DNA from 4 places in the Bacillus mexicanus genome. Region 2 is predicted to be linked to each of the others. Evidence: riboswitches for the same ligand, from Rfam matches in the RefSeq annotation. Region 2 holds a riboswitch; each other region holds the start of a gene.

Region 1 (3,106 bases), 1.3 Mb from region 2:
TCATGCGTTCGCCTGTGCCGTAGCCGCCGCCGGTCCAGCCGGTATTGACCAAGAAAACGTCTGCGCCGTGTTCATCGATCTTTTGGCCGAGCATTTCAGCGTAGACGTGAGCAGGAAGCGGTAAAAACGGTGAGCCGAAGCATGTGGAAAACGTCGTCTCAGGAGACGTCACACCGCGTTCGGTTCCAGCTAGCTTGCTCGTATAGCCGCTCAAGAAATGGTACATCGCCTGTTCTTTCGTCAGCTTGCTGATCGGCGGCAGCACTCCGAATGCATCAGCCGTCAAAAATACAATCGCTGACGGGTGGCCTGCCATGCTCGGAGTTACAATGTTGTCAATCATATGAATCGGATAAGCCGCCCGCGTGTTTTCAGTATAGAAGGAATCATCATAATTGGCTTCCCGCGTACCTTCATCCACAACAACATTCTCGAGAACAGACCCAAAGCGGATCGCATTAAAAATCTGAGGCTCTTTTTCCTTGCTTAAATGAATACATTTAGCGTAGCACCCGCCTTCAATATTAAAGACGCCTGTGTCAGACCAGCCGTGTTCATCGTCGCCGATCAGCTTGCGATCAGCATCGGCTGAAAGGGTGGTTTTACCTGTGCCAGACAATCCGAAGAAAAGGGCGACATCACCTGTCTCACCGACATTGGCGGAGCAGTGCATGGATAGAATATTTCTTTCAGGGAGCAGGAAATTCATAATGGAGAAAATCGATTTTTTCATTTCCCCAGCATACTCTGTTCCGCCGATTAAGATCGTGCGCTTTTCGAAAGAGACAATAATAAACGTTTCGGAATGTGTGCCGTCTGTTTTTGAATCTGCTTTGAAATGTGGTGCAGAAAGAATCGTAAACGGCTGTTCAACTGTTTTCTTATCATTGCCTTCCGGGCGGATAAACAGCTGTCTGGCGAATAAATTGTGCCATGCGAACTCATTTACGACGGTGATCGGCAGCCTGTATTTTTCGTCTGCTCCGGCAAATCCTTCGAAAACGAACAGCTCATCTCGCTGCTTCAGATAGCTGACGACTTTCGCGTACAGCCGCTCAAATGCTTCTTCTGAAATCGGCTGATTCACCGGACCCCAATCGACCTTATGTTTCGTGCTTTCTTCCGCCACGATAAATTTGTCTTTAGGTGAACGTCCCGTATAAGCCCCTGTTGTCGCCCGGACAGCACCCGTAGAAGTTAAAATGCCTTCGTTGCGGGATAATACTTTTTCTGTAAGCTGTGCTGCTGATAAATTATGACACACATTTGGACTTGTTAATAATGCTTGTAAATCAGCGGTCAAATCAACTGAGTTCATATGAAACCTTCCTTTATCGTTTTTTTGTGTTTTGCTAATTGTGAATTAGTATAACATATATTTTTAAATAGTCTATACTATTTATCGTTTTTTGTGTATGCATATTCCAATCTTTTCCCTTGATATAGGCGCCTATTTCTTTTGAATCATATTGACATTGCAAACCTTTTTACGATAAGATATTTCATTGAGCGGATACTCTTATCCCGAGCTGGCGGAGGGACAGGCCCTATGAAGCCCAGCAACCGGTTTCTCTGTTATTTATTATGTTCAATTGTGTGAGACAACCAAGGTGCTAACCTGTTGCAAGGTTGTATGATTCCTTGAGCGATAAGAGTGAAAGGCACAAAGACCAAACCCTTTCCTCGATGGAAAAGGTTTTTTTATTTCATAAATATGCCAATTTACATTCTCTAATATAACGTTTCATTGTATAAGAGGGAGCGAGTTCCGTATCATATATACAAGGTCTTTCGGGAGGCCTTGTGCAGGAGGAAGCAAATCATGAGTAAAAATCGTCGTTTATTTACATCAGAATCTGTTACGGAGGGGCATCCGGATAAAATCTGTGACCAGATTTCTGACAGCATTTTAGATGAAATTTTAAAGAAAGACCCTAACGCGCGTGTTGCTTGTGAAACATCTGTGACAACTGGCTTAGTTCTTGTCAGCGGAGAGATCACAACATCTACGTATGTTGACATTCCGAAAACCGTTCGCCAAACCATTAAAGAGATCGGATACACACGTGCGAAATACGGATTTGATGCGGAAACTTGTGCAGTTTTAACATCAATTGACGAGCAATCTGCTGATATTGCGATGGGTGTAGACCAAGCGCTTGAAGCCCGTGAAGGCACAATGAGCGACGAAGAAATTGAAGCGATCGGTGCGGGTGACCAAGGTTTAATGTTCGGTTATGCGTGCAACGAAACGAAAGAGCTAATGCCTCTTCCAATTTCACTTGCTCATAAATTGGCCCGCCGCCTCAGTGAAGTCCGTAAAGAAGATATTCTTCCGTACCTTCGCCCTGACGGCAAAACACAGGTAACAGTTGAGTACGATGAACAGAACAAACCTGTTCGCATTGACGCGATTGTCATTTCAACTCAGCATCACCCTGAAATTACGCTTGAGCAAATCCAGCGTAACATTAAAGAACATGTGATCAACCCGGTTGTTCCTGAAGAGCTGATTGATGAGGAAACAAAATATTTCATCAACCCTACAGGACGTTTCGTTATCGGAGGGCCTCAAGGGGATGCTGGACTTACAGGACGCAAAATCATCGTTGATACGTATGGCGGCTATGCACGCCACGGCGGCGGCGCGTTCTCAGGTAAGGATGCGACGAAGGTAGACCGTTCTGCTGCATATGCAGCAAGATATGTTGCAAAAAACATCGTTGCGGCTGAGCTGGCAGATTCTTGCGAAGTGCAGCTTGCTTACGCGATCGGTGTTGCTCAGCCCGTGTCAATCTCAATCAACACTTTCGGTTCCGGAAAAGCTTCTGAGGAAAAACTGATTGAAGTTGTTCGCAATAACTTTGATTTACGACCTGCCGGCATTATCAAAATGCTTGATTTACGCCGTCCGATCTACAAACAAACTGCTGCATACGGCCACTTTGGACGCCACGATGTTGATCTTCCGTGGGAACGTACAGACAAGGCGGAGCAGCTGCGTAAAGAAGCGTTAGGAGAATAATTTTATAGCCGCTTACTGGTAAGCGGCTTTCCTTTTTTATCGTTGTATTCATGTTTATTTTTTTACATACTGTGAAACCAA
Region 2 (3,106 bases):
GTATAAATGGTGAAATCAAAGACTTTGACAATCAAATCAGCCCATTTTTGTTTCTCTCCCGATTCAAACGCCGATTCGTTTTCTTCTGCAAACTTCTCAAAATACTTCGTATATAATCTCCGATTTCTCATAAACTCCCGAATGACATACTGAACCGGAGTATTAAGATGCTTTTGATCGTCCGTCAGCTCAATGACCCACTCTTGAAATTCTTCGAGAAATTGTTTTTCCGGTAAAACATACATGTAGTTCAAATGTCGGTAAAATTCTCTATCCTGCTCTTTCAATTCTTCCGTTACTGACGCATTATGTAAGGCGTAAAGCGAATTCGGATCGCTTTCCTCCATTGTATCAATCCATTCCTCGGCCATTTGTTCCACATGCTCTGAAAAAAATGCATATAATTTTTCATTCAGTTTCATCACAATGCTCCTTTCCCTAACATTATTATAACTTGACCGACGGCTGAATCCCAGTCATACATATTAAAGCTGTTTTTTTGAAAATAATTGATTATTTCGACGGGATCCTATTTTTTCAAAATGATTCAAATGACTCTGTCTGAACGATTGTTTTTTTCATATAATAGGAGGTAACACCCTTGTATCCACTTGAAAGCATAAAAAAGGAGGGCTTTTTTATGAATGGTGAAATCCGCTTGATCCCGTATGTGACCAATGAGCAGATCATGGATGTAAACGAGCTTCCTGAGGGCATTAAAGTGATTAAGGCGCCAGAAATGTGGGCAAAAGGGGTAAAAGGAAAAAATGTAAAAATCGCTATATTGGACACTGGATGCGACGCAAGCCATCCTGATTTAAAAACCCAAATCATCGGCGGAAAGAATTTTACGGATGACGACGGCGGCAAGGAAGATGCAATTACCGACTACAACGGACACGGCACACACGTCGCCGGAACTGTTGCAGCCAATGATTCAAACGGCGGGATTTCTGGAGTTGCCCCTGAGGCAAGCCTGTTGATTGTGAAGGTTCTCGGTGGTGAAAACGGCAGCGGACAGTACGAATGGATTATTAACGGCATTAACTATGCTGTAGAACAGAAAGTCGATATTATCTCAATGTCTCTTGGCGGACCAACCGATGTACCTGAGCTGAAAGAAGCGGTGAAAAATGCCGTTAAAAGCGGAGTGCTCATCGTTTGCGCAGCGGGGAATGAAGGTGACGGCGACGAACGCACAGAAGAGCTTTCCTACCCTGCGGCATATAATGAAGTCATTGCAGTTGGATCTGTTTCCGTAGCGCGTAAATTATCAGAATTTTCAAACGCTAATAAGGAAATTGATCTTGTCGCTCCGGGTGAACAAATATTATCTACCCTCCCTAACAAAAAGTACGGTAAGCTTACCGGCACATCAATGGCTGCCCCCCATGTCAGCGGAGCGCTCGCTTTAATCAAAAGCTTTGAGGAAGAAGCATTTCAACGAAAGCTATCTGAATCTGAGGTTTATGCACAGCTGATCCGCAGAACATTTCCGCTTGATATTGCTAAAACGCTGGCAGGCAATGGATTCCTGTATTTAACTGTTCTAGATGAGCTTGCAGAACAGGCAGAGCAATCACATTTGCTGACCCTATAAAATTATTTTTCTTATATAATATAATGAAAATACTGTAAAATATTTTTTCGATTCTATGTTGACAGTGAATTTGGATTCCTGTTAAGATTACCAACAAATGATTTAACTTTTAAAAAATTCATAACATTTTCTCTTATCGAGAGTTGGGCGAGGGATTGGCCTTTTGACCCCAACAGCAACCGACCGTAATTCCATTGTGAAATGGGGCGCACTGCTTTTCGCGCCGAGACTGATGTCTCATAAGGCACGGTGCTAATTCCATCAGATTGTGTCTGAGAGATGAGAGAGGCAGTGTTTTACGTAGAAAAGCCTCTTTCTCTCATGGGAAAGAGGCTTTTTGTTGTGAGAAAACCTCTTAGCAGCCTGTATCCGCGGGTTAACGAGAGTGTTTTACATATAAAGGAGGAGAAACAATGACAACCATCAAAACATCGAATGTAGGGTTTCCAAGAATCGGACTGAACAGAGAATGGAAAAAAGCGCTTGAAGCGTATTGGAAAGGCAGCAATGATAAAGATACGTTTTTAAAGCAAATCGACGACCTGTTTTTATCTGCCGTAAAAACACAAATTGACCAGCAGATTGATGTTGTGCCTGTTTCTGATTTCACACAGTATGATCATGTACTCGACACAGCAGTCAGCTTCAACTGGATACCGAAACGATTCAGACATTTGACTGACGCTACCGATACATACTTCGCTATTGCCCGCGGAATAAAAGATGCCGTGTCCAGTGAAATGACAAAATGGTTTAATACAAACTACCATTACATCGTTCCTGAATATGACGAAAGCATTGAGTTCCGGCTGACACGAAACAAACAGCTCACAGATTACCGCAGGATCAAACAGGAATACGGTATTGAGACAAAACCGGTGATTGTCGGCCCTTATACGTTTGTCACGCTTGCCAAAGGCTATAAACCATCTGAAGCAAAAGCAATCCAAAAACGCCTTGTCCCGTTATATGCACAGCTGTTAAAAGAGCTTGAGGAAGAAGGCGTTAAATGGGTTCAAATTGATGAGCCGGCGCTTGTTACAGCTTCTAGCGAGGATGTCCGTAGCGCAAAAGAATTATTTGAAAGCATAACAAGCGAGCTTTCCTCCTTGAATGTGCTTTTGCAAACGTATTTTGATTCTGTTGATGCTTATGAAGAGCTGATCTCTTACCCGGTACAGGGAATTGGCCTTGATTTCGTCCACGATAAAGGCAGAAATCTGGAACAGCTCAAAACACACGGTTTTCCGACAGACAAAGTGCTGGCAGCCGGCGTGATTGACGGACGCAACATTTGGAAAGCGGATCTTGATGAACGTCTCGATGCCATTCTCCATATACTCAGCATTGCTAAAGTGGATGAACTGTGGATTCAGCCTTCCAGCAGCCTGCTGCATGTGCCTGTAGCGAAACACCCTGACGAGCATTTGGAGAAGGATTTACTGAATGGATTATCCTACGCAAAAGAAAAGCTAGCCGAGCTGACAGCTTTGAAAGAAGGTTTAG
Region 3 (3,106 bases), on a different contig from region 2:
TAGTTTTTTACGGTTACTAGGTAGAAACAATCAGACCATATTACTGATTATATACAAGAATGTCTTTTTCTAAGATGATAGCAGTATTTTATCCTTTCATTTTTTGAAAATCAACCTTTTTAACTTTTTTCACAATAATAAAATTAATATTGCGGCATGAGAAAATAAAGGAATAACACGTTCGTGTGTCATCCATTTCATGCAGTCAATTTGTTTGCAGATTTTGCTCTGTCTGATTTTGATAAGAGCCGTGTGCCACTCAGGATGGTGCAACAGCTGAAAAAAAACACACTTGCTCCGCAATGGAATCAAGTGTGTTTTTCTTTGCTTATTTCCAAACATCGTTAGCGATTTCAACCACATGGCGGAGCTTCGCCCACTGCTGTTCTTCAGTCAGCTTGTTGCCTTCTTCAGTTGAAGCGAATCCGCATTGCGGGCTGAGGCAAAGCTGGTCTAAGCCTACATAACGAGACGCTTCTTCGATCCGGCGTTTCACATCATCCGGGTGTTCAAGCTCACCGAATTTAGATGTCACTAAGCCAAGGACTAGTTGAAGGTCAGGCCGTTTTACGTAACGGAGCGGCTCAAATCCGCCGGAGCGTGAATCATCATACTCTAAGAAAAGCCCGTCAAGATTCAAGCCGTCAAAAATGGTTTCAGCTGCTGCGTCATAGCCGCCTTCCGCTGTCCAAGTGGACTGGAAGTTGCCGCGGCAAATATGCATGGTGACTGTCAGGTCATCCGGACGGTCTGCAATCGCGTCATTAATCGATTTCGCAAACAGCTGGCGTAGCTCATCAGGTGTTGTTCCGAACGCTTCGATTTGTTTTAAGCCTTTTTCTGATAAGAAAACAGCCCATGCTGTATCATCAAGCTGGAGGTAACGGCAGCCTCTGTCATAAAACGCTTGAATCGCTTTTTTATATGCTTGGGACACATCGTGCTGGAAAAGGTGATAGTCGTTTTTGTATGCACCCTTTTCCAGTTTTCCGCGGAAAAACAGCATATTCGGGCTCGGAATCGTCATCTTAGGCGTCGCATCACCGGCAATACTATGGAGAAATGAGTAATCTTCGAGCATTGGGTGAGTTGAAAAGTCGATATCGCCTGTGACTTTAATGCCGCGTGCTTTTGTTTGTACGTTATGGAATTGAATCCCTTGCTCAGGAGTAAACGGCTCAACGCCATCCAAATTTTCCAGAAAATCAAAGTGCCACCATGCTCTGCGGAATTCACCGTCTGTCACGACGTTCAGGCCGGTTTCCTTCTGTTTTTCCACGATGCGGATGATTTCATCATTTTCGATTTGGCGAAGCTGCTCAGCCGTTATATCGCCGGCCGCTTTTTGCAGCCGCGCTTTTTTAACGGGCTCTGATCTCAGCAAGCTTCCGACTTGATCCGCGCGAAACGGCGGTTTTTTTCTTTGAAGTGATTTTTGTTCTGCGGGTGTTTTTTGTTGTGGCATGTTGTCCATTCCTTCTTTCCATTCAAATATAAAAAGCTCTTCCTTGGGATAAGGAAGAGCTTGTCTGACAATCTCAACCTTATCTTCAAGAACAATCATTGTTCTAAAGGATTTAGCACCATTCTGTTAAACAGCGGTTGCCGGGTATCGCAGGGCCAGTCCCTCCACCTCTCTTGATAAGGAAAACCTTTTATGAAATTTTCTGATATTATCTATTATTCACACATTTTCTGATTCTGTCAATGATAGATTATCTCCACACATCATTGGCGATGTTGATGACATGACGCAGCTTCGCCCATTGCTGCTCCTCTGTCAAAAGATTGCCTTCTTCTGTAGAGGCGAAACCGCATTGCGGGCTGAGGCACAGCTGATCCAGGCTGACAAAGCGCGCGGCTTCATGAATTCGGCGTTTCACATCTTCAGGATTTTCAAGCTCGCCGTATTTCGATGTAATCAAACCGAGCACAATGTGCAGATCCTTGCGCTTCACAAAACGGAGAGGATCAAAGTTTCCAGAGCGGTCATCATCGTATTCCAAGAACAGTCCATCCAAGTGTAAGCCGTCCAAAATCGTTTCTGCAACAGCATCATAGCCTCCTGATGCCGCCCAAGTTGAACGGAAGTTGCCCCGGCAAATGTGCATCGTGATTGTTAAATCATCAGGCCGGTCTGCCACTGCCTCGTTAATCGTTTTGGCGAACAAGGCAGGCAATGTTTCTGGATCGCCGCCGAGTGCCCGGACAACTTCTCTGCCTTTTTCCTCAAAGAAAAGGGACCATGACGTATCATCAAGCTGAAGGTAACGGCATCCGGCATCATAAAAGGCTTTGATTGCTTTTTTGTACGCTTGGGCCAGATCATGAAAGTATTCCTCTTGGTCGTCATAAACTTTTTTATCCGCCTTTTCACCAAAAAACAGCATATTCGGGCTCGGAATCGTCAGTTTTGGTGTCGCATCTCCAGCAATTTCTTGTAAAAATCGATAATCAGCAAGCGCTGGGTGATCCGTAAAATCGAGTTTTCCCGTCACTTTGATGCTGCGTGCTTTTGTTTTTGCATTGTGGAACTGAATTCCTTCCGCCGGAATAAACGGTTCCACTCCGTCAAGCCCCTCCAGGAAATCATAATGCCACCAAGAACGGCGGAATTCCCCATCAGTTACCACTTCAAGGCCAATTTCTTTTTGCTTGTCTACAATCCGGATGATTTCTTGATTTTCGATTTCACGAAGCTGTTCTGCTGTGACCTTGCCGGCCGCTTTCTTCTGCCGTGCTTCTTTCACCGGAACAGATCGCAGTAAACTGCCAACATGATCGGCACGGAAGGGAGCGCTGTGTTGTTTTGCTGGTTTTTGTCCCGCACCATTTGTTTGTTGAGCCATGTCATTCGCCTCTTTTCTGAAATGTGTTGAACATAAAAAAGCTCTTCCTTCGAGTAAGGAAGAGCTTGAATGATCAAATCTCCGCCTCATCTGCAAGAACGCAATGTTCTAAAGGATTTAGCACCATTCTGTTGTGAAACAGCGGTTGCCGGGTATCATAGGGCCAGTCCCTCCACCTCTCTTGATAAGGTACATCTGCATATTCAAATTTCAATTATCTTAATATTATTACTTTTAGATCAATTGTCAATGATATT
Region 4 (3,106 bases), 230 kb from region 2:
CGCTGCAAGAGAAAAAGGTTCATCAGCGATTGTGGTAGGACGCTCAATTACAAAAGCGAAAGACCCGGTAAAAGCTTATGAAGCTGTCAGACTCGAATGGGAGGGAATCAAACAATGAAACAAACCATCGCAAAACATCTATTAGACATCCAAGCTGTATTTTTACGCCCAAACGAGCCATTTACGTGGGCAAGCGGTATTTTATCGCCAATCTACTGTGACAACCGTCTGACGCTATCATTCCCTGAGGTCAGAAATGATGTCGCCGCAGGCATCAGCAAGCTTGTCGAAGAGCATTTTCCTGAAGCTGAAATGATTGCGGGAACAGCAACAGCCGGTATTCCTCATGCTGCTCTAGCGGCTGACCGTTTACATTTGCCGATGTGTTATGTGAGAAGCAAACCGAAAGCGCACGGAAAAGGCAATCAGATTGAGGGGGCAGTGCAAAAAGGGCAAAAAACGGTCGTGATTGAAGATTTAATCTCCACAGGGGGAAGCGTACTTGAAGCTGCGGCAGCTTTGCAAGCGGCTGGCTGTGAAGTGCTCGGTGTCGTCTCCATCTTTACGTACGGTCTCCCTAAAGCGCAGGAAGCCTTCACAAAAGCAGAACTGCCATACTACTCTTTGACGGATTATGATACGCTCACAGAGGTCGCGCTCGAAAACGGAAAGATTCAGTCAGACGATCTGGAAAAGCTGAAAACGTGGAAACGAAATCCCGAGTCAAAAGATTGGTTTAAAAAGTAAAAAATAAATTTTGATGATATACAAAGGGTTCAAAACCTTGATGTGATTGAAAACAGGCCTATGGGTCTGTTTTTTTATTAATCCTATCAAAAAAGTCGGGTTGACTTATGTTAGAATTGTGCTAAAATTTACTACAAATCTAAAAACTTATCAAGAGCGGCTGAGGGACTGGACCTATGAAGCCCGGCAACCTGCAATAGTTTGTAAGGTGCTACTTCCAGCAAAATGAATCCATTTTGAAAGATAAGGGCTGTATGCTGTTCCTGTCTTTCTTTCCGCCGGATTGAAAGTTTTTTGTTTTAAGAGGAAGAAAGGCTGTCTGTCATAACAGCAGCCGCACATCACATTACAAATGGGAAAAGACAACCGGCAGAAAGCTACTGTTTGTTTGTCTCCGAAAGGAGGAATGAGAAATGTTAACGTATGATAATTGGGAAGAACCAACGATTACATTTCCCGAAGACGATCCTTATAAAGGAGCGCTGTCAGTTTTAAAATGGGCATACGGCCATTATGGCAATGAGCTTGTTTATGCCTGCAGTTTCGGAATTGAGGGGATCGTTCTCATTGACTTAATTTATAAAGTGAAAAAAGACGCAGAGATTGTGTTCCTTGATACAGGGCTTCATTTTAAAGAAACCTATGAAACGATTGAGCGAGTGAAAGAGCGTTATCCGGGTCTTAATATCATTTTGAAAAAACCAGACCTTACCCTTGAGGAACAAGCCGAAGAACATGGGGACAAATTGTGGGAAAGAGAGCCGAATCAGTGCTGCTATCTTAGAAAGATCGTTCCTTTACGAGAGGCGCTTTCAGGACATCCAGCTTGGCTGTCTGGTCTGCGCCGCGATCAAGGACCGAGCCGCGCCAATACGAACTTCTTAAACAAAGATGAAAAATTCAAATCAGTAAAAGTATGCCCGCTCATCCATTGGACTTGGAAAGACATATGGAGATACACATCCCGGAATGAGCTGGACTACAATCCGCTTCATGACCAAGGATATCCAAGTATTGGCTGTGCGCCTTGTACGGCGCCTGCTTTTACCGCAGAGGATTTACGTTCAGGCAGATGGAATGGTATGGCGAAAACAGAATGCGGACTGCATGAATAAGGAGCTGGAAAATGGAACTAGCCGCTATTTTATTTAGCTTGTTTTTCGCAATGAATATTGGCGCGAGCGGTGCAGCGGCTTCGATGGGAGTCGCTTATGGCTCTGGAGCCGTCAAAAGAAAAACCTACGCTTTAATCCTGTGTGCAGTCGGCGTACTGTCAGGGGCGGTCATTGGCGGAGGCGAGGTCGTCAAAACCATCAGCTCCGGGATTATCCCCGAACAGACGATTACACTGACGATTGTTTGCATCATTATTGGAGCCGCTGCGCTTTCGCTTTTTACGGCTAATCTTCTTGGCATTCCTTTATCGACAAGCGAAGTAACAGTCGGTGCTGTTGTCGGAGTGGGAGTGGCTTACAAAGTATTGTTTGTAAACAAAATTTTGGTCATTGTGTCGTTTTGGATTGTTGTCCCGCTGTTCGCCTTCGCTTTCACTTATTTCGTATCTAAGCTGTTTCGTTATTTTAAAATTGAAATTAAATCTTCTAAAAAGCAAAAAATCCTTGGCATTGTTTTGTTAGGTGCCGGATTTTTCGAAGCATTTTCTGCCGGCATGAACAATGTTGCAAATGCCGTTGGCCCATTAGTTGCGGCCGGTGTGCTTGATGTGGCGAAAGGAACCTTGTACGGGGGAATTTTTGTTGCTCTTGGCGCGCTGTTATTAGGCCGGCGGGTATTAGAGACAAACGGGAAGAAAATTACGAGATTCGCAAAAGGCGAAGGCATTCTCTTATCCGGTACAGGTGCCGGACTGGTGATCATCAGTTCTGTATTTGGGATGCCGGTGCCTTTAGCGCAAGTCACGTCATCATCAATTATCGGAATCGGCATGGCCAAAAACGGCCCGAACGTGTTTCATAAACAAGTCGTTCAAACGATGCTGAAGGTATGGATTGTATCTCCGTTTTTATCCTTATCGATTTCTTATCTTCTTGTATCTTTGTTTTTAAAAGGTGATTATTATTCAATCTTTATTATGGTAAGTGTGCTTTTAGCGGCAGGCGGTGCCATCAGCCTGACAAAGGCCATTCGCAAAGAGAGACGCACTGTCCACGAACAAGGCGGGGGAATCTGACCATTAATCTGAGTTAATCTATAAGTAAACTAGGAGGAAATTGATATTATGAGCTTAGCACCACACGGAGGAACATTAGTAAACAGAGTAGATGAATCATATGATGTGAGCGGTATTCAAAAAGAAATTGAACTTGATTTAATTTCTTTCGCAGATTTGGAATTAATG

Evidence for each region. Region 2 has a riboswitch for S-adenosylmethionine ahead of metE (5-methyltetrahydropteroyltriglutamate--homocysteine S-methyltransferase). Riboswitches for the same ligand answer to the same signal wherever they lie in the genome.
Region 1: another riboswitch for S-adenosylmethionine. It lies ahead of metK (methionine adenosyltransferase); the one in region 2 lies ahead of metE (5-methyltetrahydropteroyltriglutamate--homocysteine S-methyltransferase).
Region 3: another riboswitch for S-adenosylmethionine. It lies ahead of AAGG74_RS13555 (5-methyltetrahydropteroyltriglutamate--homocysteine S-methyltransferase); the one in region 2 lies ahead of metE (5-methyltetrahydropteroyltriglutamate--homocysteine S-methyltransferase).
Region 4: another riboswitch for S-adenosylmethionine. It lies ahead of AAGG74_RS05915 (phosphoadenylyl-sulfate reductase); the one in region 2 lies ahead of metE (5-methyltetrahydropteroyltriglutamate--homocysteine S-methyltransferase).

Annotation. Positions count from the first base shown of each region.
Region 1 is NZ_JBCEYV010000001.1:23,333-26,438, forward strand. Features, by position in the region: gene pckA (phosphoenolpyruvate carboxykinase (ATP)) at 1-1,318, opposite strand, end outside; SAM riboswitch class I at 1,517-1,655, shown strand; gene metK (methionine adenosyltransferase) at 1,823-3,025, shown strand.
Region 2 is NZ_JBCEYV010000001.1:1,344,906-1,348,011, forward strand. Features, by position in the region: gene rsbRB (RsbT co-antagonist RsbRB) at 1-422, opposite strand, end outside; gene AAGG74_RS07120 (S8 family peptidase) at 641-1,600, shown strand; SAM riboswitch class I at 1,731-1,886, shown strand; gene metE (5-methyltetrahydropteroyltriglutamate--homocysteine S-methyltransferase) at 2,014-3,106, shown strand, end outside.
Region 3 is NZ_JBCEYV010000002.1:766,278-769,383, reverse strand. Features, by position in the region: purine riboswitch at 1-77, opposite strand, end outside; gene AAGG74_RS13555 (5-methyltetrahydropteroyltriglutamate--homocysteine S-methyltransferase) at 329-1,465, opposite strand; SAM riboswitch class I at 1,542-1,648, opposite strand; gene AAGG74_RS13550 (5-methyltetrahydropteroyltriglutamate--homocysteine S-methyltransferase) at 1,716-2,849, opposite strand; SAM riboswitch class I at 2,933-3,040, opposite strand.
Region 4 is NZ_JBCEYV010000001.1:1,115,320-1,118,425, reverse strand. Features, by position in the region: gene pyrF (orotidine-5'-phosphate decarboxylase) at 1-118, shown strand, start outside; gene pyrE (orotate phosphoribosyltransferase) at 115-747, shown strand; SAM riboswitch class I at 892-997, shown strand; gene AAGG74_RS05915 (phosphoadenylyl-sulfate reductase) at 1,161-1,862, shown strand; gene cysP (sulfate permease) at 1,874-2,938, shown strand; gene sat (sulfate adenylyltransferase) at 2,987-3,106, shown strand, end outside.